DNA from 3 places in the Pseudoalteromonas sp. ABE4_541 genome. Region 2 is predicted to be linked to each of the others. Evidence: predicted binding sites of a transcription regulator. Region 2 holds the regulator's gene; each other region holds the start of a gene.
The links. The regulator FliA, encoded in region 2, starts transcription of late flagellar genes. The targets are predictions, from matches to a motif close to CTAAAGNTNNNNNNNNNNNNGCCGATA.

Region 1: a site for FliA is predicted at 4,372-4,398, ahead of ACW689_RS01950 (VC2046/SO_2500 family protein). Genes of this name have one in related genera too.
Region 3: a site for FliA is predicted at 2,263-2,289, ahead of ACW689_RS18545 (DUF5610 domain-containing protein). Genes of this name have one in related genera too.

What each region holds. Positions count from the first base shown of each region.
Region 1 covers NZ_JBSVEM010000001.1:397,194-406,988, reverse strand. Annotated here, with positions in the region: gene ACW689_RS01975 (hypothetical protein) at 1-363, shown strand, start outside; gene ACW689_RS01970 (NCS2 family permease) at 512-1,801, opposite strand; gene ACW689_RS01965 (tetratricopeptide repeat protein) at 1,922-2,377, shown strand; gene ACW689_RS01960 (SulA-like leucine-rich domain-containing protein) at 2,533-2,976, shown strand; gene ACW689_RS01955 (YchJ family protein) at 2,989-3,447, shown strand; gene ACW689_RS01950 (VC2046/SO_2500 family protein) at 3,816-4,337, opposite strand; tRNA gene ACW689_RS01945 (tRNA-Tyr) at 4,450-4,534, shown strand; tRNA gene ACW689_RS01940 (tRNA-Tyr) at 4,554-4,638, shown strand; tRNA gene ACW689_RS01935 (tRNA-Tyr) at 4,661-4,745, shown strand; gene ACW689_RS01930 (M48 family metallopeptidase) at 4,753-5,424, opposite strand; gene ACW689_RS01925 (ion channel) at 5,516-6,496, shown strand; gene ACW689_RS01920 (HD domain-containing protein) at 6,505-7,134, opposite strand; gene ACW689_RS01915 (class I SAM-dependent methyltransferase) at 7,324-8,514, shown strand; gene ACW689_RS01910 (PilZ domain-containing protein) at 8,684-8,974, opposite strand; gene ACW689_RS01905 (response regulator) at 8,984-9,367, opposite strand; gene hrpA (ATP-dependent RNA helicase HrpA) at 9,456-9,795, opposite strand, start outside.
Region 2 covers NZ_JBSVEM010000001.1:247,376-257,170, reverse strand. Annotated here, with positions in the region: gene ACW689_RS01245 (chemotaxis protein CheW) at 1-192, opposite strand, end outside; gene ACW689_RS01240 (ParA family protein) at 201-971, opposite strand; gene ACW689_RS01235 (protein-glutamate methylesterase/protein-glutamine glutaminase) at 1,039-2,142, opposite strand; gene ACW689_RS01230 (chemotaxis protein CheA) at 2,223-4,430, opposite strand; gene ACW689_RS01225 (protein phosphatase CheZ) at 4,445-5,227, opposite strand; gene cheY (chemotaxis response regulator CheY) at 5,248-5,631, opposite strand; gene ACW689_RS01215 (RNA polymerase sigma factor FliA) at 5,670-6,404, opposite strand; gene ACW689_RS01210 (MinD/ParA family ATP-binding protein) at 6,407-7,267, opposite strand; gene flhF (flagellar biosynthesis protein FlhF) at 7,260-8,732, opposite strand; gene flhA (flagellar biosynthesis protein FlhA) at 8,754-9,795, opposite strand, start outside.
Region 3 covers NZ_JBSVEM010000024.1:518-10,312, forward strand. Annotated here, with positions in the region: gene ACW689_RS18535 (RNA recognition motif domain-containing protein) at 1-269, shown strand, start outside; gene murI (glutamate racemase) at 266-1,069, opposite strand; gene ACW689_RS18545 (DUF5610 domain-containing protein) at 1,111-2,205, opposite strand; gene trmA (tRNA (uridine(54)-C5)-methyltransferase TrmA) at 2,391-3,488, shown strand; gene ACW689_RS18555 (thiol:disulfide interchange protein DsbA/DsbL) at 3,551-4,183, opposite strand; gene ACW689_RS18560 (thiol:disulfide interchange protein DsbA/DsbL) at 4,199-4,831, opposite strand; gene ACW689_RS18565 (serine/threonine protein kinase) at 4,850-5,824, opposite strand; gene ccoG (cytochrome c oxidase accessory protein CcoG) at 5,890-7,317, opposite strand; gene ACW689_RS18575 (hypothetical protein) at 7,593-7,952, shown strand; gene ACW689_RS18580 (hypothetical protein) at 7,949-8,155, shown strand; gene ACW689_RS18585 (UPF0149 family protein) at 8,152-8,742, opposite strand; gene ACW689_RS18590 (type II secretion system protein N) at 8,752-9,510, opposite strand; gene gspM (type II secretion system protein GspM) at 9,514-9,795, opposite strand, start outside.

The DNA.
Region 1 (9,795 bases), 150 kb from region 2:
CAGGTGCTGCGCTCAGAGCACTCCAAAGGCAAAGTTGATACGCAAATGTTTGTGAGTGAAGATAGAAGACTAGAAAAGCTACAACTACGTATTAACGTGGAAAGCCAAATTAAAAGAGGTGTGTCAGCTCGTACCGCCAATATGGTGGGGTCTGCTAGACAGTACTTCGAGAAAGCCTATGCAACAGTGAGTGCCGTAACTTATAGTGATGATTATGTCACCGAGAAAAAGGCACAATTGACAACCTATTTGGACGAAATTAGCACTGAACTTAAAGCATCTAACGCATCATCAGTAAAACAAAAGAAAGAGCAAGAACAAGACGACCTAGACGTACTGTTCGCACCGAAGAAAAAGTGGTAACCACCACTTTTACTCGGGCTTGATCTTTAAGGTAAAATTTTCAAATCAAAGGCTTTCAATATCCCACATGCGCGATAGCACATCGTCATCTATGTGGGTAACGCATGACGCCGCAATGGAAGCCTTTGGTAGCAAAGCTCAACACGCCCTACTCTAAGGCAAACTTAATTACAAATAATGCAGTTAGTACCCATACACTTGCAGAAACCTCATGGCCTTTCTGGCACATAATTTTAACTGCGGTATACGCGATAAAGCCCAGAGCAATACCGTGTGCAATTGAGAATGTAAGTGGTGTCATTAATAAAACGACACTTACCGGAATTGCATCACTCATATCATCCCAATTAACGAGTTTTAAGTTCTGTAACATCAGCACGGCTACATACAATATAGCCCCAGCTGTAGCGTACGCAGGTACCATTTTTGCCAAAGGTGCAAAGAACATCATCAACAAAAAGCAAACGCCAACGGTCACGGCTGTTAAACCTGTTTTACCACCTACTGAAACACCCGAGACTGATTCAATGTAAGAGGTTGTCGTTGAAGTGCCTAACATTGACCCAGCTATCGTTGCCGTACTATCAGCTGAGAGTGCACGGCCCAATCGCGGCATTTTTCCACTCTCATCTGCCATACCCGCTTTTTGAGTGACCGCAACTAAAGTACCAGACGTATCAAATAAGTCGACAAATAAGAATGCAAAAACGACACTGAGCATCGAAAGTTCCATGGCCGACGCAATATCAAGCTGCATAACGGTCGGTGCAATACTCGGTGGAGCCGATATAACACCTTGATAATTAACAAGCCCAGCACCCCAAGCAATTAATGTGACCACAAAGATACTAATTAAAACACCACTTTTAACATCTCGATACATTAGTGCTGCGATAATAAAGAAACTTAAAATTGCAAGCAAAGGCCCCGCTTGCGTAATATCTCCAAGCTGGACTAAAGTCGCAGGACTAGACACAATGATCCCCGCATTTTTAAGCGCGATTAATGCTAAAAAAGCGCCAATGCCCGTCGCAATCGCCTGCTTTAACACCAAGGGTATAGCCTGTATAACCCATTCACGTATTCTAAAAATGCTTAATAATAAAAATATACAGCCTGATAAAAATACCGCCCCCAAAGCTGATTGCCAACTATGGCCCATACCAAGTACAACTCCATAGGTAAAAAAGGCATTCAAACCCATACCTGGAGCAAGTGCTAGTGGATAATTGGCTACAAACCCCATAATAAAACAGCCAATCGCCGCAGCGATACAAGTCGCAACAAATGCGGCCCCTAAGTCGATGCCCGCTTGGGCTAGCATCGGCGGGTTGACAAATATGATATAAACCATCGTCACAAACGTTGTAAGCCCAGCAATAATCTCCGTTTTTATCGTGGAGCCGTTCTGATTGACTTTAAATAAGCGCTCAAACATAGAAAAGGTATTTAAATTAGAAACAAGTTGTTGGATTTTAACATAAATCATTGGTCTAACCGGACAAAATAGTTAGAATTCGTCTAAACTTGCAAATGGGTATGTCACAACGGTTACACTATGGAACGCAATCCTTCAGAAAATTCAACAAATCAGGATTTAGAGCAGCAATTGCTCAACGTGCTGGACTTTGTAACAGCACCACCCAATAGCGAGGATAAATTTCCAGATGAGAATGATCCTCAACAAGCGTTTAAAAAAGGGCTGTATTATTTGAAGGAAGAGGCGTTTCCTTTAGCTGCCAAATGGTTAAGGTTAGCGGCCATGTCAGGTAACCAAAAAGCACAGTTTTATATTGGACTGCTGTTCGTCAAGGGTCAAGGCGTGCCTCAAAGCCCCTTTCATGCTATGGCTTGGTTGGTACTTGCTCAAAGTCAGGGTATGGACGCAGCCACAGCAATGATCGAACAACTCAAGCCTCACCTAACAACCAAGCGTATCAAAGATGCGCAATGTTATGCCGCCACACTTTACGAGCAAATTCATCACCTCACGATGATCCAAGAAAAACTCTAGCTCCTCTTTAACTTTCAAGAACATGGATGTTTCTACAACTTCATTTTTTATGTCTTCAGTATTTTTTGTATAAAAAAGTATCAATATTTGCTTGCATCTAAACACTGTATAAACTACTGTATACAAATACTGTATATAACACCAGTGAGTTGATTATGTTACAAGCAAGTTCTGTTTTTGGTATTTCTGCAAGCTCCTCTCACACAGTTGAGGCAACAAGTGCATTTAATTGTGTTATTACTGAAGATGATATCAGTGCGAGTCTCGCACTATTAAAAATCATTCATCAGTGTAATCAAAAGAAAGGATGGACTTTACTCATTGCGCCTGACAACGTACCTAATAAAGCAATGATGGACAGCTGCTCAATTGACTCAAGTAAACTTTTGGTGATTAGGAAAAAGCATATTGTAGATTTGAACTATGTCTTAAGATCTGCGTTAAACAATGGAAACTTTGCCGCAGTGATAACTTGGACCGATGTTATAGAGCCAATTTCGCTTAAAGCTCTGAACTTACCAAGCTCAAACACAGATATTTTTTGCTTTAGCAAAAATGCACCTCAAGAAACGTGTACAATAGATTCATTGATATCTTAAAACAAAAACCTAATGTGTTATTGCTCCCTTCCAGAACCATTTGAACAATGTTGTGCGCCGTTTATCAATGGCACACAACGCCCTGCAACCGCCGAACAACTCATGCGTTCAAGATACAGTGCGTATTGCGTAAAAAATGCAGAGTATATTCGCACAACTTATGCAAGCTCACAGCAGCAGTATCATAGTATTGAAGACATTTTACTCTTTGCTCAGTCGGTACAGTTTATTAAATTAGAGATAATGAGCACTTCTGAAACGCTTGATGACAGTTACGTCGAGTTTAAAGCGACTTATATTGCAGATAATAAAGTTTGCATGCTGCATGAAAAGTCGCGTTTTATAACAGAGTCCGAGCACTGGAAATATCTAGATGGTGATATCTACCCAACCCCTGAACTCAAACTGGGTAGAAATGACAATTGCCCTTGTGGTAGCGGGAAAAAGTTTAAGAAATGCCACAGTAATTAGAGGGTGTTGAACTTTGAGGTATGACTATTGTTCAAATCAAAGGTTTTCAGTACCACAAACGCACGATGACATATAGTCATCAATGTGAGTAACTAGGCGGCGAAGCTTCTGCTTTGCCAAATAACCGAACAACTGCTGCAACACACTCAGCCACGAACAACGCGTCCTAATTTAACCTCAGCTGTGGATAAGAGTTTTGATAGCTCACAATAAATATGTTACAACCTCTTCAATCTAAAATAATGATATTTTGCTCAACACCAAGGTATTTCCGCTTGTTATTGCGCGCTGTTAAAAGTGAAAATAACGAAGAGAGTGAGCGAAATTGCTTTATTGGGCAAACTCGCTTATGTACAGCTGAGGTTAATTTATGCACTGAGTTGCAGTGCACTTTGCACTTCACCACTGGCAAGCTGATCATAAAAGCCCGCCGCGTTCATAGCGGGTTTTTCATTCACTGTGTCACCACTTTTAACTGACTCATAGCGTTTTCTTACCGAGAGCTCACAGTTGTCTACCACAACTAAAGGTACATGCTTTTTATCATTTCGTATCGCAAGAGGTTCAGGTGACAAACAATCATTTAGGCGCAGACTGGCCATACTACCTTCGCTGAGTATGCGCGCATTACTTTGGCCAATTAACATATCAAATTGTTCTGGCGCGAGTTCACGCTGAGGACCAATTTGTAATTCTTTTTTTAAGGCCTGCTCAGATAAATCAGCTTCTTGAAGTGGCGATTCCGGCAGGTGAAATTGGCTAAAGTCTAATGCATCTTGAGAAAGCATTGCCAATAGCATCGAAAAGTCAGCTCGACGTTGCTCAGTCACGCTTACAGAAAGCGACGTGCCAAGCTGATCTTCTCTGGTCAATACTGCATCAAGTTGCATATAGTTTCACCGATTAATTACGAATCTTCGTTTTTATCGGCATTTTTCAAATTTTCTTTAGCACTTTTCTTTACTTAATAAAAAACTTTGTTATTATCACCGCCGTTGTTTAGGAGGGGTTCCCGAGCGGCCAAAGGGATCAGACTGTAAATCTGACGGCACTGCCTTCGCTGGTTCGAATCCAGCCCCCTCCACCACAAACAACAAATACAATTTGGAGGGGTTCCCGAGCGGCCAAAGGGATCAGACTGTAAATCTGACGGCACTGCCTTCGCTGGTTCGAATCCAGCCCCCTCCACCAAATTGTATACTCCCATAAAAGAGGAGGGGTTCCCGAGCGGCCAAAGGGATCAGACTGTAAATCTGACGGCACTGCCTTCGCTGGTTCGAATCCAGCCCCCTCCACCACTTTTATCTATGTCTTATCAATAAATAGCTGCTTACCAAACTTTTTAAACCAAAGAACTGCTTCTCGATAATTATGATAGTGATAAGACACCAGCTGCCAGAACGCTTTATTGTGCGCTAGTATATGGCGGTGAGCTAATTCATGAACAACGACATAATCGATCATCGCTTGTGGTGCTCCTGCTAAAAGTACATTAAACGTCAACTCACCGCGGCTAGAGCAACTTCCCCATCGGCTCTTGTACTCCTTGTATTTTACGCTTTTGATTCCCGTATTCATTACTTTGCACAAATATGGAAGTCGACCCTCAATATACAGTTGCGTTTCATCGCTGAGTAGTTGGATCAATTGCTTTCTTAAAGCTGCAATATTGTCAATTTGCTTAACAAATACAGTTTGTGTTTCGTGCTCTACCCTTGACACTTCATTCGCGTTCGCAACCAATCTGTATGCTTGGCCAAATACCATTAATTCATTCGCATCCCAAGGTACTTGAGGCTGTACACCTGATTCTAGTTTGCGTTTTTGCTGAGTAACCCAAGCTTGCTTCGTTTCAAGCCAACGCTCAACTTCACTCATGCACGCACTATGTGGCACATAAACTTTGACTCCAGTATCCGTGACTTTTAGCGCCACGGTTTTACGCTTTTTACTCAACTGCAATTGATATTCAAACATCTTCATTTTTAAAATAATTTTGTCATGACCATTCTACCTCGCCAAATAGCTGCTAATCTATAAAATAAATGACTAAGGAGATCAGTAAGCTATGGCCGACAAACCCTGCTGTCAGTATCAATCACCCGATGGGCACCAATGCAAAGAAATTGATATGGGCTCAGGCCTATGCTTTTGGCACGATGCAAAATTTGATAAAAGTGGTTTAGAGTTAACACAAAAACTCGAGCGTTACGCAAAACGTGGCGGGCTACTTCAAGGTTTAGAACTGAAACGAGCCAACTTAGAAGGCCTTAACCTCGTTAAATTTGGTGACCACAATGGTTACGACTTGTCATACAGTAACTTCTACCGAGCCAACCTCCAAGGTGCCCACTTATTCAATAACACCTTTCGAAATGCATCTCTCATGAAAGCAGACCTTAGAGACGCCAATTTACATTGCTGTCATCTAGAGGGAACTAATTTGCTCGGTATAAAGCTCAATAACACACGCATGGATAACCTATTTCTCGGTGACAAGCTGCTTCAGGAGCAACAAGGACTTTCAGCCCTGAAAGAAAAACGAGTAGAAGATGCGAACGACCTCTTTTTACAATCTGAAGAAATATATCGATCCTTGAGGAAAGGAGCTGAACAACAAGGTTTGTTCGAAATGGCTGGCAAATACACTTACCAAGAACTTCGTATGCGTCACCAGCAATACCCGAAGTATTCACAAAGGCGGTGGGTATCAAGCTTTATCAATTTACTGTGTGGATATGGTGAAAAACCCGAAAACGTCATTCGCTTCAGTCTCAGCATGATCGTATTGTGCGCACTGCTCTATTTCATATTTGGCGTGACGTACAACGAGCAGTTACTGCAACTCGATTTTTCACAATCTGCTGCAGAAAACATAAGTGCATTACTTAATAGTTTCTACTTTAGCGTTGTCACATTCACAACGCTTGGTTATGGAGACATAACCCCAATCGGCATTTCACGATTTATCGCGGCCATCGAGGCATTTACAGGTAGTTTTTCTCTCGCGTTATTCGTTGTGGTCTTTGTTAAGCGAATGACACGTTAATTCACAACTTAGCCTGAGATCTCTATTTTAAGCTGGTTCAAAAAAGCCTTCATAAACTCAGTGCGTTTATACGCTTCTTGTTTCGCGGATTCCGTATGCATTTGCTCCGCGATATGAAGTAGCTTAATAAAAAAGTGATCAAGTGTGTAACGCATATCATCAGCTTCTCTATTTTGACAAAATGGATCATCTGGATGATATAAATGTCGAGCGATTGCTCCGCCAACTTTCATACAGCGGCTAACCCCTATCGCCCCGAGCGCATCCATCCGATCAGCATCTTGCACAATTTTGGCTTCCAATGTTTCAGGTGTTACATTCGCGCTGAAGCTATGGGCGACAATGGCATGATGTATCGCATCTAGTTTCGACACATCATAATTTATCGATTTTAAGAAAGTAACTGCTTTATCCGCAGCCATTTTCGAGGCACGAGCTCTATCGGGATGATTTTTTGCAACCGCCACACAGTCATGTAACCATGCAGCTGGTAACACAACAGCTAAATCAGCTTGCTCTTGCTCGGCTAGTTGTTTTGCCGTTTTCACGACTCTTTCTATGTGTGTAAGATCATGTGCAGTGTCAGCAAAAACACTATTGATCATAAAACTTTTACATGCCTGTTCAATATCTTGCATCATATTCTCTTGTATTTTTAGCCACTCTCAGTGACGCGAAAAATGAGATTTTATCTGTATTTTCACACTAAAATAATTCAGTGTGAGTAGTTACTATCACCTAAATGGGCCGATTATTCCTTTGTTACGATTGTATGTTGGCATGGCCTTCACTAAAATGGCAAGCATTCAATTTTGTAAGGAATTCTTATGTCTTGTGCCCTATATTTACAGCCTGGTCGAGAAAAGTCATTAAAACGTAAGCACCCATGGATTTTCTCTAAAGCAATCAAAAAAATAAAGGGCAAGCCTGCCTTAGGTGATACTGTCACTGTCTACACCCATGATGGAGAATTTTTGGCGACTGCCGCCTATAGTCCAGACTCGCAAATTCGCGCGAGAGTTTGGAGCTTTGATCAAAGTGAGCAAATTGACGTTTCATTTTTTCAAAAACGATTACGCCGAGCACTCGATGCACGACAACATGTTATTGCTGAAGGTGGACTCACTGGATATAGGCTATGCGCCGCAGAATCTGACGGCTTACCCGGCATCACCATAGATAAGTTCGATAACTATCTAGTTTGTCAATTACTCAGCGCTGGTGCTGAACGCCATAAATGTGATTTGCTCATGGCATTACGTGAGCTATTCCCCGATTGTTTTATCTACGAGCGTTCTGATGTTGATGTCCGCAAAAAGGAAGGGTTAGAAAAAACCAAAGGTGCCTTATGGGGCGATGCACCATTATCGTCTGTTATCATTGAAGAGAATGGCCTAAAACTAGAAGTTGATATTATCAATGGACATAAAACTGGTTTTTACCTTGATCAAAGAGATAGTCGCGCAGCGCTTGAGCGCTTTGTAAAGGATAAAGAAGTTCTAAATTGCTTCTGTTATACAGGTACCTTCGGCTTATATGCGCTGCGTGGCGGCTGCGAAAAGGTGATCAATGTTGACGTATCACAACCTGCTTTAGATACAGCTAAACGTAATGTTGAGCATAATAACCTAGACCTATCAAAAGCTGAGTTCGTTAAGCAAGATGTATTCAAATTATTACGCCAATACCGCGATGAAGGCCGATTATTTGACACTATCGTGATGGACCCGCCTAAGTTTGCAGAAAGTAAGGCTCAGCTAAATGGCGCGTGTAGAGGATATAAAGACATCAACATGATTGCGATGCAAATCTTAAAACCAGGCGGTACTTTATTAACATTCTCATGTTCAGGTTTAATGGAACAAAATCTATTCCAAAAAGTCGTCGCTGATGCAGCCCTAGATGCAGGGAAAGACTTGCTGATCGTTGAGCGCCTGAATCAAGCTGCTGATCACCCAATATCAGGCAACTACCCTGAAGGCTTTTACTTAAAAGGGCTCATTTGTAAGGTTTATTAAATTGCAGTTACTCTGTGGCTTTATAAAAGTCACAGAGTAAAATCAGTTATGCGAACAGCAACAGAAAAAATGAGCATAACAAGCAGCTCTGAGCTTACTTCGGTAAAATATAAATACATGGGCCATACAATGTCCCCCTTTAGAGTCTGTATGGCCTACATGATAGAATTTAGTTGAATTGAGTTATTTCAAGCCCCAGAGTGTACTGGTCTTCTTGTTCATTAGAGCAGCGAATAACCTTAGCATGTGCATTCAAAGGAGGGATGGCAGCGCTGGTTGAATCAATATGCACTTCCATCATTGTATTAGGTTCAACGGGTTCTTGGACTTCTATAGATAAGCCTGTTGCACTTAAATCATGACACACCCCTTCAAGTCGCTGCCCTGACTCTATTACTGTCAGTTGTGCTTTCGTATCAACTAACATGCGCATAAATCGACGTTTGTCTTCATGCAACATAACTTCCCCCTATACCATAGTCTTTAATTTTTCTAATAAGGATTGAATGGTAAAAGGTTTGACAACATAGGCATCGCAACCAGCTTCGTAGCCTGCTTGTTGTTCTTGCTCTGACTCCAAACCAGATACCATCACAACAGGAATATCTTTGGTTTCTGGCGTATTTTTTAGCATCCGACACGTATCGTAACCATCCAAGCCTGGCATACAAACATCTAGCAAAATTGCATCTGGTTTATGCGCGATGGCATTTGAAAGACAGCTTTTCCCCGAATCCGCATAGCTAAGTTCAAAGGCGCCAGAAAGCGCCATGCTAAGCATTTCGTAGTTAAAATACTCGTCATCTACCACTAATACGTGTGGTGTAGTATTCCCTGTTCGCTGAGCGGACATAGTCGATGTCACTTCCTTTACAAGATCCAAAAATAGTTCCTCTTAATAAGGTAATTGGCTTAGTACAAATTGCAAGCAAATTGAACAATTATTCGCTCTCTTTTAGCGCGTTCATCACCCGTTTTGCCGATATTGGATAAGGCGTACCAAGGGTTTGCGCAAACAAAGATACGCGTAGCTCTTGCTGCATCCAAAATATAGACTGTATATTATCCGGTATTGGCAGCCCTTTTGGAATGCGCGAAATCGCTTTTTGATAAGCCTCTGCCACTTTTTCTAGATCTAAAACGCATAATCTATCTCTATTTGGGTCTACTGGGAGCTTTTCTAAGCGTTTTTCTATCGCTTTCATATATCGCAGCAGGTCGGGCAACTTATCTGCACCATGCGCGCTAACAAACCCTTTAAAAATGAGTGACTCTAACTGA
Region 2 (9,795 bases):
TGGAACCTCTTCTGTTACAACTCGTTCTTGTGGCACAACTTCTTCATCAGCAGGTTGTTCAACAATAACGGGAACCTGTTCAAGCAGCTTGGCGACAGGTAGCAATGCGCTATCTTCAGGCTCTTCCTCGCTTAATAGCGCGCCCAAATACTGCTTCATTACTTTTTCGTTAGCAAACAACTGCTTACTCATTTATACCTCTAATCAACTTGCTGTAAATAATCAAGTAACGCACGATACGCAAATACCCCTCTTGATTTGGGGCAGTATACTACCGGCGCTTGTTGCGCCAAACTTGCATCCCTAAATTTTGTATCGACAGGGATAACACCGGGCCACACGCTGCCATTGTAGCTGTTAAGTAAGCTTTTATAGGCTTCAAGCGACGCTTTGGTTCGCTTATCATACATTGTAGGTATTATGGTATATTTATACGACTTTGATTGCGAACTTTGCATCAACTCCATCGTTCGCATCATTCTATCTAACCCTTTTAGCGCTAAAAACTCAGTTTGAACAGGGACCAAAACACGTTCACTCGCAGCTAAAGCGTTAACCATTAACACACCTAGCACTGGTGGGCAATCTAAAATGGCGTAATCATAATGTTCACTTATTTTGTCTAATGCTTTTTTTAACACTAGCCCCATTCCAGCACGATTGCCCATGCTTCTATCCAGCGTAGCAATTGCCATTGTTGCCGGCAGTATGTCAAGGTTTTCAACCGTAGATGGACAAAGTGCTTGCAGAATTTCTTCTGCCTTCATAGCACTACCACGCGCAAAAACATCGTAAACACTTACTTCGAGTTCTTCTGAATCTATCCCAAAATAATATGTCAATGACGCATGGGGATCGGTATCAATTAGCAACACCCGTTTGCCTTCGAGCGCCAAAATACCCCCTAAGCTCACCGTAGTTGTTGTTTTCCCTACACCCCCTTTTTGGTTTGCTACTGTCCAGATTTTCACGTGTTAAAGCTCTCTCCAAGTTATTAGCTTTTGTAATTCTTATTTATTGCCTGTCCATGGTGAAAATTTAACAGCCAACCTCTTTTGATATTCTTACTGCAACCTCACCTAAAGCGAGATGCTCTGAAGCGAGTCCTGCGTTAGCAATAGCCTGTGGCATACCGTAGACAACACAAGTCTTCTCATCCTGTGCCCAGATCGTCGCACCTGCTTGCTTCAACATTCTGGCGCCATCTCTTCCATCGGCCCCCATTCCCGTCAGCACAACAGCAAGCACATCACCTTGGTAGGCCTTTGCTGCACTGGCAAAGGTCACATCGACACTCGGTTTGTATGTTATTCTTGGACTATCATCTTCGAATACTTTCAGCGTACCTCTAGATTCAACCATCATTTGCTGACCACCAGGAGCTAAGTATGCAACACCAGGCTGCAACTTATCACCTTGCTCAGCTTCTTTCACCTTAATTTTGCAAAGGCTATTCAAGCGCGCCGCAAACGCAGGCGTGAAAGCGGCTGGCATGTGCTGAATCAATAAAATCGGATGTGGAAAATTACTTGGTAATTGCGTCAAAATTGTTTGAAGCGCAACCGGACCACCTGTTGATGTTCCAATTGCCACTAATTGATACTTTTTCCCCGACGCTTTGGCAGCAGTTGACGGCGGGCTCGTCACGGAACGTTGGAAAGTTCTATCTGGCTGCGAGATTCCTGTACCAGTTGTCGGGCGAGTGGGTTGCCTTGTCGCCGGGCTTATTGCAAAACGTGACAGTCGTCGGCGACCAATCTCTTTGACTTTATTTTGTAGAGACTTAATTGCATCATCGCTATTTCTAGCAATGTCCTCAAACTTTTTCGGTAGAAAGTCTAGTGCCCCCGCATCCAAAGCATCTAACGTCGCACTCGCTCCTTCTCTTGTTAAAGAAGAAAACATTAAAATCGGTGTAGGCGTTGCTGCCATGATTTGCTTTACTGCACTAATGCCATCCAGTACAGGCATTTCAACATCCATTGTTATCACGTCAGGCTTAAGCTGTGCCGCTTTTTCAACGGCTTCTTTACCATTAACAGCAAAATCAATCACTTTAATTTCACTGTCTAGTTCAAGAATTTCACTTACTCTACGTCTAAAAAAACTTGAATCATCAACTACTAATACTTTAACTGCCATTGGCACGCTCATTCAAATATACAGATCCAAAAAGTGGTGCGCGGGGCACCACTAAGATTTAAGTCGCTACACGCAAAACACTACTTACCAGCATAATGCTTAAGCATATTAGGCACATCGAGGATCAAAGCAATCCCACCATCTGATGTAATTGTTGCACCAGCCATACCTGGAGTACCTTGCAGTAGTGCATCTAGCGGTTTAATTACCACCTCTTCTTGCCCAATGAGTGAATCCACCACAAAGCCAACCTGTTTTGTTCCCATTTGAACAATAACTACGTGGCCTTCTGCTTTTCTCGTATTCCTATCTGCCCCTTTAACCAACCAATGTTCTAAATAAAACAGTGGTATTGCTTTTTCACGGACAATGATAGTCAACTGACCATCGACGATATTGGTTTTGGTCAAATCTAAATGGAAAATTTCACTTACCCCAGCTAACGGTAAAGCAAATGTCTGCTCTCCGACAATGACCATTAAAGTTGGAAGTATAGCGAGTGTCAGAGGCACCTTAATTTCCAAGATGGTACCGACACCTAACTCTGATTGAATATTAATAGAGCCATTCAACTGAGTAATTTTGGTTTTAACTACATCCATGCCCACGCCACGACCTGAAATATCTGATATCTCTTCTTTGGTCGAGAAGCCAGGAGCAAAAATGAGGTTATATGCTTCTGTATCCGACAAGCGACTCGCCTGATCAGAGTCAATAACTCCTTTATTTATGGCTATTTTTTTCAACTTCTCAGGGTCCATACCCGCACCATCATCTCTAATGGTAAGCAAGATATGGTCACCCTCTTGTGAAGCTGATAACGTAACGGTACCTGTACGAACCTTTTTTGCTGCTTCACGCACTTCCGGCATTTCAATACCATGGTCTACCGAGTTTCTAACTAAGTGCACCAATGGGTCGGCAAGCGCTTCTACAAGGTTTTTATCTAAATCTGTTTCTTCACCTTCAAGAACAAGATTTATATCTTTCTTTAGGCTTCGAGCTAAATCACGAACAACCCGAGGGAATCGACCAAACACTTTTTTGATTGGTTGCATCCGGGTTTTCATTACAGCGCCTTGGAGATCAGCTGTGACCACATCCAAGTTAGAAATGGCCTTACCCATCGCCTCACTATTGGTGTTGTTGGCTAAGCTCACCAAGCGGTTTCTGACCAGTACTAACTCACCGACCATATTCATGATCTGATCTAAACGCTTTGTATCAACACGAACTGTTGTTTCCGCCTGTGCAGCAGGCGCTTTTTTAGCAGCCGTTGTCTTACTATCCGCTGCTGGCGTTTGTACTGGTGCTTTTACAGCAGCTGGGCTTGGTGCTGGAGACTGTTTAGGCGCAGGTTTTGCCGCTTCAGGTTGAGGTTCTGGTTTTGCGGCTGGTGTACTCTTTGGTGCACCACTTTCAACTGATCGAGGAGCTGTGCCTTTACCATGCAACTCATCTAATAGCGCTTCAAACTCATCATCATTGATTTCTTCGTCATCATCGCTAGATGCAGGTGGTGCAGGCGTGGCGCTCGCAGGTGGCGCACTTGGTGCACCTGACTTATCTATGGCTCCAAAGCTACCCACACCATGAAGCTCGTCTAATAGACTATCAAACTCATCATCGGTGATATCGCCATCATCCGTTTCTTCTACAGCAGGTTTGCTTGAAGAGGCTGGACCATTACCTGAACCATGCAGTTCATCAAGCAAGCTCTCAAATTCATCTTCCGTAATTTCATCAATACTCGCATCATCACCATCCGACGAAGCATCTGAGGTATCGATATCAAACAGAACATCATCAGCCTCCACTTCAGGAACTGGCGGAGTTTCATCCTCAATTGGCTCTGGAGCACTGGCGGCAGGTGGTGGAGAAATTACTTCGTCAGCTGATTCAGGCTTGCTCAATTGGTGAAGTGTTTCCAACAATGCTGGGTCAGCTGGATCTGGCTGCTCACGATTTTGGATATGCGCGAACATTTCATTAATCGTATCTAAAGACTGTAAGATAACATCCATCAGTTCAGATGTTACTTTCCTTTGCCCTTGCCTAAGTACGTCAAACACGTTTTCAGCCCCGTGACAGGCATCAACGAGCTCAGTCATACTCAGAAAGCCAGCGCCCCCTTTGACCGTATGGAATCCGCGGAAAATTGCATTTAACAGCTCTTTATCTTCTGGATTATTCTCTAGTTCGACTAACTGTTCAGATAACAGTTCTAGGATCTCACCGGCTTCAACAAGAAAGTCTTGTAAGATATCTTCATCGACTTCAAAGCTCATGCATACTCTCCTAATTAGAAGCCTAAACTTGACAGTAAGTCGTCAACTTCATCTTGCCCTGATACCACATCATCTCTTGAATCTGCATCGATAATTGGTCCTTCAGGGCCTGAAATCTCATCAACATTTACATCTTCAATATGTTCAGGATCAGCTTGCACCTCTTGGCGTTTTGCTTTGCCAGGCTGCTCATCCGTAGTACCAAAAACAGTCAATAAATTAATTAGGCTATCTTCTACTTCTCTGACTAGCTCTATAACTCGACGAATAACTTGCCCTGTTAAATCTTGATAATCTTGAGCCATTAACACATTGGTCATTAAACTTTGTAGTTCATCAGTTCTAGTTTGCGACCCTTGCATAAACTTATCTAAATCGTGACATAGTGACTTGAATTCACCTAATTGAATGTCACGTCGCATCAAGCGATCCCACGTCGGTTTAATATCAGACAAATCATCAGCCAATTGTTGGGCAAGCGGCAAACTTGCCTCAACTGCATCCATGGTTTTATTAGCTGCATTCTCTGTCATTTCCATGACGTAATTTAAACGTTGCTTAGCATCAGGAATGGCTTCAGTCGTCAGATCGGCAAGACGCGTGTCGAGTTCAAAGTTTTTCAAAGACTCATGCAGTTGGCGAGTTAACTTACCCACCTCTGCAAACAACTCAGACTGCTCTTTATTGGCAGCTTCCAAAATTAATTGATCTGCTTTTTCTTGTTCACCTTGTTCCAAATATGCAACAAGCTGTTTTGCCTGCTCAAGGCTGATCTGAGGCACAGAAGGCGTTGACATTAGCCTCTCCTTCTTATTTCTTAGCCTAAACGTTCAAACACTTTTTCTAACTTGGTTTTTAGTGTTCCTGCCGTAAACGGCTTAACAATATAACCATTAACGCCTGCTTGGGCTGCTGCTACGATTTGTTCTTTCTTTGCTTCAGCAGTTACCATCAACACTGGGATATGCTTAAGGTTATCATCCGCTCTAATTGCGCGGAGTAAATCAATCCCTTGCATACCAGGCATATTCCAATCTGTTACTACAAAATCAAACTCTTGATTCTGTAGCATTGGAAGCGCAGTACTGCCATCATCAGCTTCTTGTACATTGGTAAAGCCTAAATCTCTAAGCAGGTTTTTGATTATTCTCCTCATTGTAGAAAAATCATCAACCACGAGAATTTTCATGTTTTTATCCAAAACATCCTCCAGTGAGGTTTGAACCTATTATTTTTACTCTAATTGACCCAGTCATTGATTTTGGCCCTTAGCCTTATCATTGCCTGCCCATGAATTTGGCTAACACGAGATTCACTTACATCTAGTATCTGGCCGATTTCTTTTAAATTCATTTCATCATTGTAATACAGTGATAAAACTAAAGCGTCTCTTTCAGGTAAGGACTTAATCGCTGCGACCAACGACTCGTTAAAGCGTTCATTTTTAACATTATTAAATGGTTTGTCTAGCGATAAATCATCGCCCGATGGTGAAATAACATCTTCATCAACGCCTAAGTCCTCGATACCTATCACTTTACTGCTATTAACATCATTAAGAATATGATGGTACTCATCTAGCGTAATATCAAGTTTTTCAGCTATTTCAGTATCTTTTGGCTCTCGATTGAGAATTGATTCAAGCTCGGCAATGGCTTCTGCAACCATTCGGCTTTTACGGTGAACAGAACGAGGAGCCCAATCACCTCTGCGAATTTCATCGAGCATTGCGCCACGAATGCGAATACCCGCAAAAGTTTCAAAGCTTGCCCCTTTAGAAGCATCAAAGTTTTTCGATGCTTCAATTAGGCCAATCATGCCAGACTGCACCAAATCATCTAATTGAATATTCGCTGGTAAACGCGCCAATAAATGACATGCGACTTTTTTCACTAGTGGCGCATGACGTTCAACCACTTTGTGTATGTTTTCAGACGTCTGATACCCCATCGCTCTACTCACCGATGATGCCATAGTTACCCGTTGACAAGTTGTTCAATAAAAAACTCTAAATGACCAGAAGGTTGGTGTGGAATTGGCCACTTCACAGCCTTGCTAGCAAGTCCCCTAAACGCAACTGCTGCTGGTGAGTTTGGAAAAAGCTCAACGATGGTTTTTTGACGCCTTGATGATTTACGCATATTTTCATCGAACGGAATAGTTGCGACTAATTCAAGCGCCACATCTAAAAACCTGTCAGTTACTTTTGACAGTTTAGCAAATAATTCTTGGCCTTCGCGCAAACTACGCACCATGTTGGCAACAATCTTGAATTTATATACACCATGTTCACGACTTAATACTTTGATAAGTGCGTAGGCATCAGTAATAGAAGTTGGTTCATCACATACTACAACGACTACGTCTTGAGCCGCTCGCGAGAAGCTCAGAACCATGTCAGAGATGCCCGCAGCGGTATCAACAATTAATATATCAAATTCGGTATTCAGTTCACTAAAAGCACGGATCAGTCCGGCATGTTCAGCTGGTGTGAGCTCTACCATGCTTTGCGAACCTGATGTCGCTGGCACAATTTTTATTCCAGCTGGCCCTTCTACGAGTATTTCGTCGAGCTCACATTCTCCTGAAAGCACATGAGAAAGGTTTTTCTCTACTCTTAAGCCTAACATAACATCACAGTTAGCCAGACCTAAGTCAGCGTCTAATACTAAGACGCGATTTCCTTGCTGGCCTAACGCAATTGCGGTGTTTAACGAGACATTTGTTTTGCCTACACCACCCTTACCACCGGTTACAGCGATAACTTTAACACCGTGATTATTATTTTGACTCATTTTACGCAGGCCACTTGCTTGATCTAAAACTGTGTTAATCATACATTCCTACTGTCTGAGACGCTACTGCTACAGGTCTCGAATGTTGTGCTTTTATTCTTTTTAAATACAATTGCTCAGCCTTTTTGACTAGCTTTTGAGCATTCGCCACACGAATATCCTCAGGAACTCGCTGACCATTGGTAAGATACCCTATTGGCAAACGATTTTGAATCGCTATGCTAATAATCTCGCCTAAACTTAGACATTCATCAAGTTTGGTGAAAATACAGCCACTTAAGTTTACTTTTTGGAAATGGCGAACCGTTTCCTGCAACACATGCATTTGCGATGTGGCACTTAATACTAAATAGCTGCGAATATCCACACGAGTGCTACGCATTAATGTATTTAACTGTTCAGTTAAACGCAAATCTCGTTGGCTCATTCCTGCGGTATCTATTAATACTAGTCTTTTATTTCTTAAGTGATACAAAACTTCTGCAAGTTCATTCGCATCTTTTACCTGTTTAACAGGACAGCCAATAATTCGACCATAAGTAGACAATTGCTCATATGCACCGATGCGATAAGTATCTGTTGTGATCAATGCAACTTTATCAGCACCGTACTTTTGCGCACCGAGTGCAGCAAGCTTTGCAACTGTCGTCGTTTTTCCTACACCAGTAGGACCAACGAAAGCGTAGACACCACCTTGACGAAGAATATCATTATTAGTGGTATGCATTTGGTTTACAACCATATTCAGCAACGCGCTCCATGCTTCCTTACGTGATACATCATCTGGAATAAAACACGCCATTTGCTCAGCGACATCAGCATCAATACCCATACCTTGCAAACGATCAATTAAACAAGCACGCGTTGGATCTCGGCGAGCCATTTCTTGTTTCATCAACCCTGACACTTGATGTTCAAGAAGCTGACGGATAGCGTTCATTTCTTCACGCATCGCACTCATTTCATCATGCTTTGGATCGTCATGGTCCATATCATCACCAAATCCAGCTTCTAGCTCATCGTCAAAGTGCCAGTTGGATGTTTGTGATTGTGTTTGTGCGCTGTGATTAGCCTTCGGTTGTTGGAAACGTTCTTGTGCATGCGTGTGTTCTTCAGATTGCTGTGCCCGAGGCTTAAACACTTGCTCAGTATCAATACCAGATTGCGAGAACATAGATGCTAACTGCGGCGAACGAGGACGTGGGGCTTGGCGTTCAAGTAATGCCTCTAAACTATCAGCTACCTGTGCTTGTGGCTCAGGACGCGCTCTTTGTGGTTCAGGACGTACAAAGCGCGGTGACGCAGCTTGAGGCTGTGCCTGTTGAACAGGTTCTGCTGTAGGGGTTTTAGTCACTGCTGGTGCACGATCATTGTCAATTGCGGCAACAATTTCGACGCCATCAGCCAACTTTTTATTTGACATGATCACAGCATCAACACCAAGCTCTTCTTTCACTTCTTTTAATGCGGTGCGCATATCTTTGGCAAAAAAACGTTTAATTTTCATGTTACAACCCCTTTAATCCTATTACTGTCCGACTGAGCTCACAATCTTAATTTGTCTTTCATCTGGCACTTCTTGATATGACATCACGCGAAGGCCGGGGATCGTATGTTTAACAAATCTTGAAAGCACACTTCTTAACATACCTGAGGTTAATAAAATGGACGGGTCACCTAGCATTTCTTGCGTTTGATGCGCTTCTCTCAATGAATTTTGAAGCCGCTCTGCAAGGCCTGGTTCGATTCCTGCCCCTTCATCACCTGCGTTCTGAAGTGACTGATGCAACATCTGTTCCAACTCAGGCGCCAATGTTATGACAGGGATCTCATCTGCGTTTCCAACCGCATCTTGAACGATTAACCTGCGCAGTGAAATACGTACTGCAGCCGTTAGTACATCAGGATCTTGGCTTCTTGGACCATACTCAACCAAGGTTTGCACAATTGAACGCATATCACGAATAGCTACTCCCTCATTAAGTAAATTCTGTAGCACTTTCACAATAGTAGTCAGTGGTAAAATGTCTGGCACTAAACCTTCAACTAAACGCGGGTGGCTTTTCGCAAGCATATCCAATAAATTTTGAACTTCTTCATGACCAAGTAACAATGAGGCATTGTTTGTCAGTAATTGGCTAATGTGGGTTGCTACAACCGTTGCTGCGTCAACTACGGTGTAACCCAGTGAATGTGCCTCATCTTTTTGATCTGGCTTGATCCAAACCGCATCCAAACCAAACGCAGGGTCTTTGGTTTCGATCCCCTTGATAGGACCAAACACTTGACCCGGATTAATTGCGAGCTCATCACCATGCTTTAATTCACCTGTACCAGAACCTACGCCCATGAGCGTGATGTTGTATGCATTGGGGTCAAGTTCAAGGTTATCGCGAATATGTACTGGTGGAACCAAGAAACCAAGCTCTTGAGACAACTTCTTACGCACTCCTTTAATTCGGCTCAGCAACTCACCACCTTGCGCTTGGTCAACTAAGGGTATCAGGCGATAGCCTACTTCTAAACCAATGACATCAACTGGCTGTACATCATCCCAACCCAATTCTTTT
Region 3 (9,795 bases), on a different contig from region 2:
AAACACTTTATGTAGGTAACCTACCTTATAAAGCAAATGAAGGAGTTGTTAGAGAACTATTCGCGCAACAAGGACAAGTATTCAGTGTTCGACTATTAAAGGATAAAAATACCGGCAAACGTCGCGGTTTTGGGTTTGTAGAAATGGCCGAACAAGATGCTGATAAAGCAATTGCCCAACTAAACGACAAAGAATTCCAACAAAGAACGCTAAAAGTACGCGCGGCAAAACAAAAGCAGTTTGAAGGTGATGAATCAAACGCTATTTAACAGCTCAGCTCAATAGGCAGTAGCTTTACTTCCTTATTGTAATGAGAGATATCAGATGCCGTTGCGTAAAAACGTAACGGCATTTCATTTTTTACATGGCTACTTTTAAGTTTATCGGCTAATAAAAACCGTACGCGATTAGCAATAGCATCGCCTGAATCAACAAGTGCGACTTGCTCTGTGTAAAACGCAGCCAAAGACTGAGCCAAAATTGGAAAATGCGTACAACCTAAAACAATACTATCTACGTCGGGATGAATGCCAATGTGTGATAACTCCTCTGCAATTGCCTGTTCATCTAAAATCTGCTGCCAATAATACAGCTCAGCTAATCGCACAAGTTTTGTAGACTGGTGCAAATCTACCTGACAGTGCATCGCATGGTTAGTAATTAAATCTCGCGTATATTGATTACTTGATGTGGCCGGTGTGGCAAGAAGCGCAATACGTTTTGTTTGGCTCATTGCTGCTGCCGGTTTGATTGCTGGCACAACACCTACAATGGGAATATCGGTACACTGACGAGTGGTCGCAAGTGCATAAGTTGACGCAGTGTTGCACGCTATAACAATGAGGTCGACTTTTCGATGAAAACGACCAAGGCGTTGCACTAAACATCTTAACCGTTTTTGGATAGTTTCTTCAGATTGAAGTCCATAAGGCAGCAGGGCATTGTCCATCACATAGCTATATTCTGCAAACGGGAGTTTCGCACGAATGCGCTCCAACACACTCGTACCTCCGATACCTGAATCAAACACCAATATGTGAGGCAAAGCACAACCGCTAAAAAATGACACTTGCGCGGCAGTTTGCCATGCGACACATTAAAAATAAATGACTACTCAGCGTCTTTCTTATCTAACTGACCAAAAAAACCTTGCGTATAGTCAAAAAACTCTTTTAGTCGAGCCTGTCCTTCATTCAACCAAGCAAGGATGTCTGGCAATTGTTTTTCAATTCCCAATTGTTTGCCTTGAACGTGAATGTTTTCCAGTTGCTTGTCTAAAGGCTGTAGCCCTTTCTCAATCTCTTTAAGCGGATTTGACTGCTGATACTGACTAATCGCGGCGGTCGTTTTAGACTGACGAAGATCCATAGTAAAGTTTGCTATCTGATCACTCTCTATATTCAATGACTTGGCTTTATCAAACGCGTCGTCATACTCACCTGAGAAAAACGAATCACTGACATTGCGCACATCTTTCATCATTTCATTAATTGCATTTTGCTCTTCTTGGTTAAGCTCACCATTGACGATTATCGAGAAGCTGACTTCATGCTGAGTATGCTGGCCAACAGCGAAGCCATGTTCATTTCCTTTTTGACTATAAGCCGCAGCCTTTGATTCAGAACGTGCATCACTGAATGTAATTTTAACTTCGTCACCTTCAGCGGTAGTGAAACTATATTCAGCCTGATTTGAAAGACTGGCATACTGCGCCTCGCTGACTTGCATTGATTGCGACTTAGGACTGAACAACGACTCTTCAAACTCATCAAGCCCTTTGAAAATTCCATCATGCGCTTTTTCTATTCCTTGCTCAATTTCATCATTATAGGACTTTGCCCCTTTTAACTCTTCCGTGGCTTCATCAATCCCCATTTGCACGCCTTTGCGAGCGGCGCCTAACATCTCTTTTAGTTCATCGTCATTTTTGCCGTCAACCTTTGCGCGTTTCACCGCCGCCGTCACGAAATCCAGTACATTTTTGGTAATAGCTTCAAAATCAAATAATGGCTTTTCTTTTTCAGCTTTTTTTTCTATACCGAGTGCCTGTGCTAACTTATCGTCTAGCACCATAGCAGCCAGTTTATTTTTATCACCAAAGTAGCTATCTGAATTTAATTTTACGCTGGGTGCAAAATTATCTGGTCTATTTGCTTTATTAGTCAGTGCGGGGTTAAGCAACTGATGTAACTGTCCTATTTTCATAACATGGCTCCAAATATCGTGGTCATCTTGTGTTAAACACAACCATCCGTTCCTTGTTATCGACCAGAATAAACTTAACTAAAGAGTTTTTAGTATAAAAAAGAAACAATTTTTATGCGATAAACTGGACAAATCGGCAGCGCCCCCTAAAATAGCGCGTCTGAATTTTGCAAGGTACTTCTTATATGGCTGTCATTTTAATAGATACTTCCGAATACGAGCAGCAGCTCGCTGAAAAACAACAACGCATCAGCGCACAATTCGCTAAGTTCAATGCGCCAGAGCTGGAAGTGTATGACTCGCCAAAAACACAATACAGACAACGTGCGGAATTCCGCGTTTGGCATGAAGGCGACGATCTATTCCATATCATGTTTGATCAAGCGACTAAGCAGAAAATCCGCGTTGATCGATTTGATCCAGCCGCACCACTTATCAGCGAAATCATGCAAGTCATGATGGATAAACTTCGTGACAACGAAGTCCTGCGTCGAAAACTCTTTCAAATCGATTATCTTTCAACGCTTAGCGGGGAAATACTCGTCAGCTTACTTTATCACAAAGCACTTGATGAACAATGGCAGGAGGCGATGCAAACACTTCGTGCTGAATTACAACAAGTGTATAAAATTGATTTCATTGGTCGAGCTCGCAAGCAAAAAGTGGTCTTTGGTGATGACTTTGTCACTGAGAAACTTCAGGTGAACGGCCAAGAGCTCATTTATCAGCAAGTTGAAAACAGCTTTACACAGCCAAATGCCAAGGTGAATGAAAAGATGCTGGCATGGGCACAATCGGTATGTACTCCTCTGAACAACGATTTACTCGAACTCTATTGTGGCAACGGTAACTTTTCCATCGCGCTGGCTGGCAGCTTTAATAAGGTACTGGCAACAGAAATTTCTAAATCATCGGTTCACTCTGCTCAGTACAATATTGCCGCCAACAAAGTTGAAAACTTAGACATCATCCGTATGTCGAGTGAAGAGTTTACCCAAGCAATGAAAGGTGAACGCAACTTCTCAAGACTCAACGGTATCGACTTAAATGACTATGATTGTCAAACTATTTTGGTCGACCCTCCACGTGCTGGGATGGATGAGTTAACTTGCAAGCTCGTGTCGAACTACGACAACATTATTTATATTTCTTGCAATCCAGATACGCTAGAGCGAGACCTTGAGCTACTATGCAAGACACATACGATCTCTCGTATCGCCATTTTTGACCAGTTCCCATATACTCATCATGTTGAGTCGGGCGTATTTTTGCAACGCAAGTGACAAGAGTTAAAGAGCACAAAAAAGCCTCGTGATGACGAGGCTTTTTTGTATTTAAACGAGAGTTATTTCGTTGCCAAATAATTGATCAAAGCACTGATCTGCTCTGGCGTTGTCGTTTTTGACTCGCGTAATAACAACTTGTATTTACCATTTACGATAAAGGTCGGCACTCCACTTAATGCACCTTTTTCTTGTAATTGCGCTTGATTACGTGCCATACGAGATGCTTTGGTGCGAACCGAAAAACTCTTGTATAACTTATCAAATTTATCGCCATCAACACCTTGCGATACAAAAATATCTTTAATGTCAGCAAGCTCGTTAATTTTTCCACGCTTTGTATGAATGTGTGTAAACAACGCGGAAACAATAGCCTCTTTCTGTGGCAAAACTGCGGCCGTTGCCAGCGCGTTAGACATCATTTTTTGAATTTCAGGATCACGTGAACCAACAAAATCGACGTGACTTTTCTTAAACTTAACACCCTTATCAAGCTTAGGCTTAAATTCAGCAATCAAAGGCTCAAATGCTTTACAAGCAGGACAATAAAACGAAAAGTATTCTGTCACTTCAGGTTTTTTTGTACCGCGCTCTGCAACCACTTCGTAATGTACGCCCTCTTCATACTGCACAGCAGCATTGGCGAACATAGGCAGCATCATTGCAATGGCCGCAGCTTTGATTAATTTCAACATTGATATCTCCAACTCTTATTTTTCTAGTAAGTACTTTACTAATTCATTTAACTCTTGCTGACTTTTTAGTTCTTTCATGTTTATTGTGTACTTGTCGTTAACGATAAACGTCGGTACGCCTCTCAACGCGCCGAGTTTACCAAAATGCTCTTGTTGATCCTGCATTTTTTTCTCTGCAGCAATCACCAACATGCTACTTAGTTGTTGGTCAAATTGTGCTTCACTAATACCATGACCGGCGAGCAGCTTTTTAACTTCTTTAATATCCGTCAATCTGTTGCCTTTTTTGTGAATGGTATTAAATAAGTCTGCTGCGACTTCCTTACCTTTGCCCATCTGATTGGCAATAATATAGGCATAGCTCAAGTTACTTTGCACTTGTGCTGGTATCCCACCTAAAAAGTTCACGTGACTCTTTTCGAAGCTCGCTCCTTTAGGTAACCCCTGCTCTAACGCAATAGCAATCGGTTCAAATTGATAACAATGCGGACAGTAGAACGAGAAAAACTCGGTCACTTTGGCATTCGCGCTCTTTGTATTATCAAGTGTTTTGAAATGTGTACCATCAACAAATTCAGCCGCATGCGTAGCAAATGCCATTAGAGGAATACATAGAATCAATAATGATTGTTTTATTATTTTAAACATAAAAGTCTCTTTAATTTTTTAAGGAAATAAGCTCAAAGCAGGTTCATGCAAAATGGCGTATTGTTCTTTTAAAGCCAAAATTTGTTGTTCCCAATATTTGTCTGTCGCAAACCACGAAAAGTTCCGTGGAAAAGCGGGGTCCTGCCACCTCGTCGCCAACCAGCCCATGTAATGTACCATTCTCATAGCTCGCAACGGTTCTATCAAATTCAATTGTTGTTGATCAAACGAATTAAACTCTTCATACCCTGATAGCAAGGTATCAAGTTGCATTATCTGCTCTTGCTTGTCGCCATTAAGCATCATCCATAAGTCTTGGATCATAGGCCCTTGTCGACAATCGTCTAAATCAACCAACATCAAGTTATCGCCTGACCACAGAATATTGCCAGCATGACAGTCACCATGCAAACGGATCTGCTCAACTTGTTGGTATTCATTTTCAGTCTTAGCAATCAGTTGTTCTAGAATCATCAATAATGGGGTTTCTAGTTGCATCGGGATCAACTGACTATCAATTACTGCGGTTCTAGCGCGGTGAAGATAATCTTGACAAGTGATACTTGGGCGATATTTAAATTGATGATTTCCTGCGACGCCATGCATTCGGCCAATATAACGCCCCAAAACCTCTAACTGATCAAGATTATCCATTTCAAACTGACGGCCACCAACACTTGGGAACAGCGCAAAGCGATAGCCTTGATAATGAAAAAGGCTAACTCCATCGCGTTTTACAGGTGCCACAACGGGCACTTCAGAAGCCTCGAGATCAAATGCAAATTGATGCTCCTCTAAAATCTGCTCGTCACTCCAACGCTGTGGACGATAAAACTTCACTACATAACGACGGTTGTCGTCTGCTTTGAACTGATAAACTCGGTTTTCATAGCTGTTTAGTGCCAACAAACCTGACTCTGGGAAAATGCCAACACTCTCAATGGCATCAAGCATGAAGTCGGGCGTTAGACTGGCAAAGCAAAATTCACTCATAGTTGTCTCTGTGATAAAAAAAGCGGGGAAACCCCGCTTTTACTGATAGAAGCTAGTGTACTGAACTATTTGCCTTTAAAAAAGTTCGTTTGCTGTATCAACTTGTCTTCAGGTGCATCTGTTGGGTAAATTGAAAACTCAAACTCTGTCACTGGCTTCTTCAAATCATATGGATCGATTATCACTGATAGAGGTACGTCCATAGAGCGCCCTGCTTCAACCGTTACCTGCTGTTTGCCTAACACTTTAAAATGCTCTAGGCCTAATACTTCGATAGCAAAAGTTTGTGTTTGTTGCGCCTTGTTGATCACTTTTAGGGTGTAAGTATTTTCAACTAAGCCGTCAAAGTTAACGCGATATAATTGATTTCTATCACGAATAATATCCAGCTCCATTGGTTTACGCATAGCAATATTAGCCACCAAAGCACCAGAGAGCACCAACAGAATACACAGATAACCTATCAATTTGCCACGAATTGGCTTGGTTTTTTCCGATGACGTTTCTAAGTTCCGCTCGGTCGTGTATGAAATCAGGCCTTTTGGATAATTCATCTTATCCATCACCCCATCACAAGCATCAATACAAGCGCCACAGTTGATACATTCGTACTGCAAGCCATTACGAATATCGATGCCAGTGGGGCACACCTGCACGCAGAGGTTACAGTCAATGCAATCTCCTAACCCCAACTCTTTTGGATCTTGCTTTCTTGAGCGAGGACCACGAGACTCTCCTCGTTTAACATCGTAGCTTACGGTAAAGGTATCTTTATCGAACATGGCAGATTGAAAGCGTGAGTATGGACAGATATGCAGGCACATGATTTCACGCATCCATCCCGCGTTACCATAAGTACACACCGCAAACACGGCTATGCTCAATAACGCATATCCACTGGCTGACAAAGTGATCAGGTTGGGGAGGAGTTCTCGAATAGGTGTGAAATAGCCAACAAAGGTGATCGCAGTGTAAAGTGAAAATAATATCCAACTACCATGCTTGGCCGATTTGCGCCAAAACTTTTCAAAATCCATAGGACGTTGATCTAACTTTTTCCGTTGATTGGCAGAGCCTTCGAACTTTTCTTCAAACCAGATGAATATGAATGTCCATATCGTTTGCGGGCAGGTATAACCGCACCATACACGTCCATAGAAAGTAGTCACCAAAAATAATGCAAAGGCGGCTATCATCAAGATGAATGCCAAAATGGTGAGATCTTGCGGTAATAAAGTTAACCCAAAAATATTAAATTTTTGCTCAAAAAGGTCGAATAACACCGCTTGATGACCGTGGAAACTCAGCCAAGGCAGCACCATAAATGCAAGCATGCCCACAAAACCGATACGCCTGCGTAATATCTGATGTAACCCTTGGACAGCTCGCACATAAATACGGTTTCTCGGATTAAACCTATCTGGTTGAAGGTTATCCGGCTTTTGAATTTTTACATCCGTGGGAATATTTTTGACTTTGATCTGCTTGTCCATCTAAGCTCCTTAAGCCGCCATGATCGACAGGTACTTGCTACAGTGACCTTTATTAGAATAGGGGTATTATAAGCAAGCTTAGCAGCTGATTGATACCTGCCAACAGCTATAACGCTTAAATAAAACTGTAAACTATAAATTTATTAAATAGCAGATACTTAACTTATAGACAGAGTTTACCACGTGTTTCATTGCTTGCTTTTAAGTCGGCTATTTTATTACACTAGGAGATTTACCGATGCTACTGAGATCAAAGAATTCTTGAAAAACGCATTATGAAAAAGTTTTTATTATTGTTAGCTGTGGTTGTCGCATTATTTACCACCAATGTGGAAGTAGTAAAACAACCACGAGATAGGCTCATTAACGACATCATCGCAGTATTGAGCGAATCGACTAAAGTGCAAAGACCATCCTTAGCAAGGGTTGCTTTAGTCAGTATAGAGCAACAGGTCGAGCTCACACCTGAACAACTAGAGCACTTAAGCACAGAACTTGCGAACGACCTTGCATTACGTCAGTTTTATCAGCAATATTGTAAGGAAAGAGAAATGAGCCTTTACTTTTTTACCGATAAGCTCGAGACAATATGCGAGCTTATCGAACGTGCAGCAAGTAAAACAGGGACTTTATGAACGATTTTACTCAATTGAATAAACAGCGTGCAGCCTCTTTTAACAAACAAAAGCAGCTGCTGAAAAAGCTCAGCGCTGGGCAAACAATCTTATGTGAAACATGTAATGCACCGTTAAAGCTCAATTTAGCGGTAGACGCATCGCAAAAAGGACACGTCTGTTGTTCAAAAGGTTGTACTCATATTGAGTTAGAGATTGCCTAAAAGCCTTCTTCATCTTCATCGAATAACCCGCTCGCAACAGCAACGTTTTCTATTAGTTGCGCGTAGTCGGGGGCGAAATCTCTCGCCAAATCACTCTGCTGGGTAAGAAAAACATGCTCATCCAAATTGAGCTGAGCGCAGTACTGTTTGATCTGCTCTAATGATAAAGAGAAAAAAGCCAACTGTTCAGTCGCCACCTGCAATGCTTGTTTAAGTTCTGTAGACAGCCCCTTAGCTTGCATGAGGTGCTCAAAATACGGTTGTGCCGCCTGCAAAAAGCCGGTGCTCCATTCGTGTTTCGTTTGATAATCAGCATTATTCAGCCAAGGTAATATGTACTGCTGTGAAAAAACCTGTTCACTGATATAATGATGCAAAGCCATAAACGCAAATATAACATCTTCAGCTAATTGCTCATCGCCCGAAGTGATCTCACCAAGCCACAGCTCCACTTCTACGCTAGATGGGCCACAGATCATCGCAAACAAATAACCTTCTATCTGCGACAGAGTCATCGCAGAAGGTCTTTTTACCAAGTATTCAGTGAGCAATACTTGATGTTGCTCAGTATAATTAAACTCTAACATCACACTACTTTATAAATTAACGGGATAGCGACCTTCACTATCTGGGCGACCTAAAAACTTCACAGCGTCGTGCACTTCTTTTGGTAATGAAGGGTCTGGTTTGATATTACCAGCTACGCGAAATTGGAAATTATCAGCCAAAATAGCGTCAGCTTGCAGACCCAAACGATTTTCAGGGTCTACAAGCACCGCAATATCGCCAGACTTACAACTTAGACTACCAGCCAGAGGACCAATCTCGAACCAACCAGTTAAACCCTCAACAGAAATACCAGGGCTGCGGATCTCACCCTTTAGTGCCTCACAATAAGGTGCACCGCTATTATATTGGTCAATATCTAACAATACGCGTCCTTTTGCATTAACGGGTAACGGCAAAGTGACCTGCGACATGGCTTGTTCGACACTAAAGCGTGCCATTGCATCAGATAAGGAAATCGATTGATCAAACAAACCCACATTGAAATCAGTCCGACCCGACAGTTGTGATTTATCACGAGCATTACCAAAGCGTAAATTACCTTGCATATTACCAATTAACAACGCAGGTGCCTCAATACGCCAGCGCACATCATCTAACTGTACATTGCTGACTCTAAGCTCGCTCACTTGGCCTTGCCAAACAGTGCCTGTTACAGCGCCAATCTGCAAACTTGGTGGTAAATGCTTACCCGCCAACTGCAATGCCAACGAAGCAGGCATGTTGTAAAGAGTAAACAAAGCAAACGCAATTATAAACGTAAGGACTAGGCTAATGGTCTTTTTCATTTTTTAATTCTCTAACAGCAAACGACTAACACGTACAAAGCCCGGCGCACTATCTTGTGCCAAATCCAAACTATCCACTCTTACTCCGTGCTGATTAGTTAATTCATCTAACCAAGCAATTAGTTTGTTAAATTCAACAGAATCAATAGTAAGGCGCAATGCCTCATTACTCGGCTGCATTTTGCTAATATTAATTTGGTATTGGCCACGTGTGCGATTCACCAATGCAGATAAGTTACCTGAACGACCGCGGGTGTTGGCCGATGCGCTGTGCTTAAGTTTACC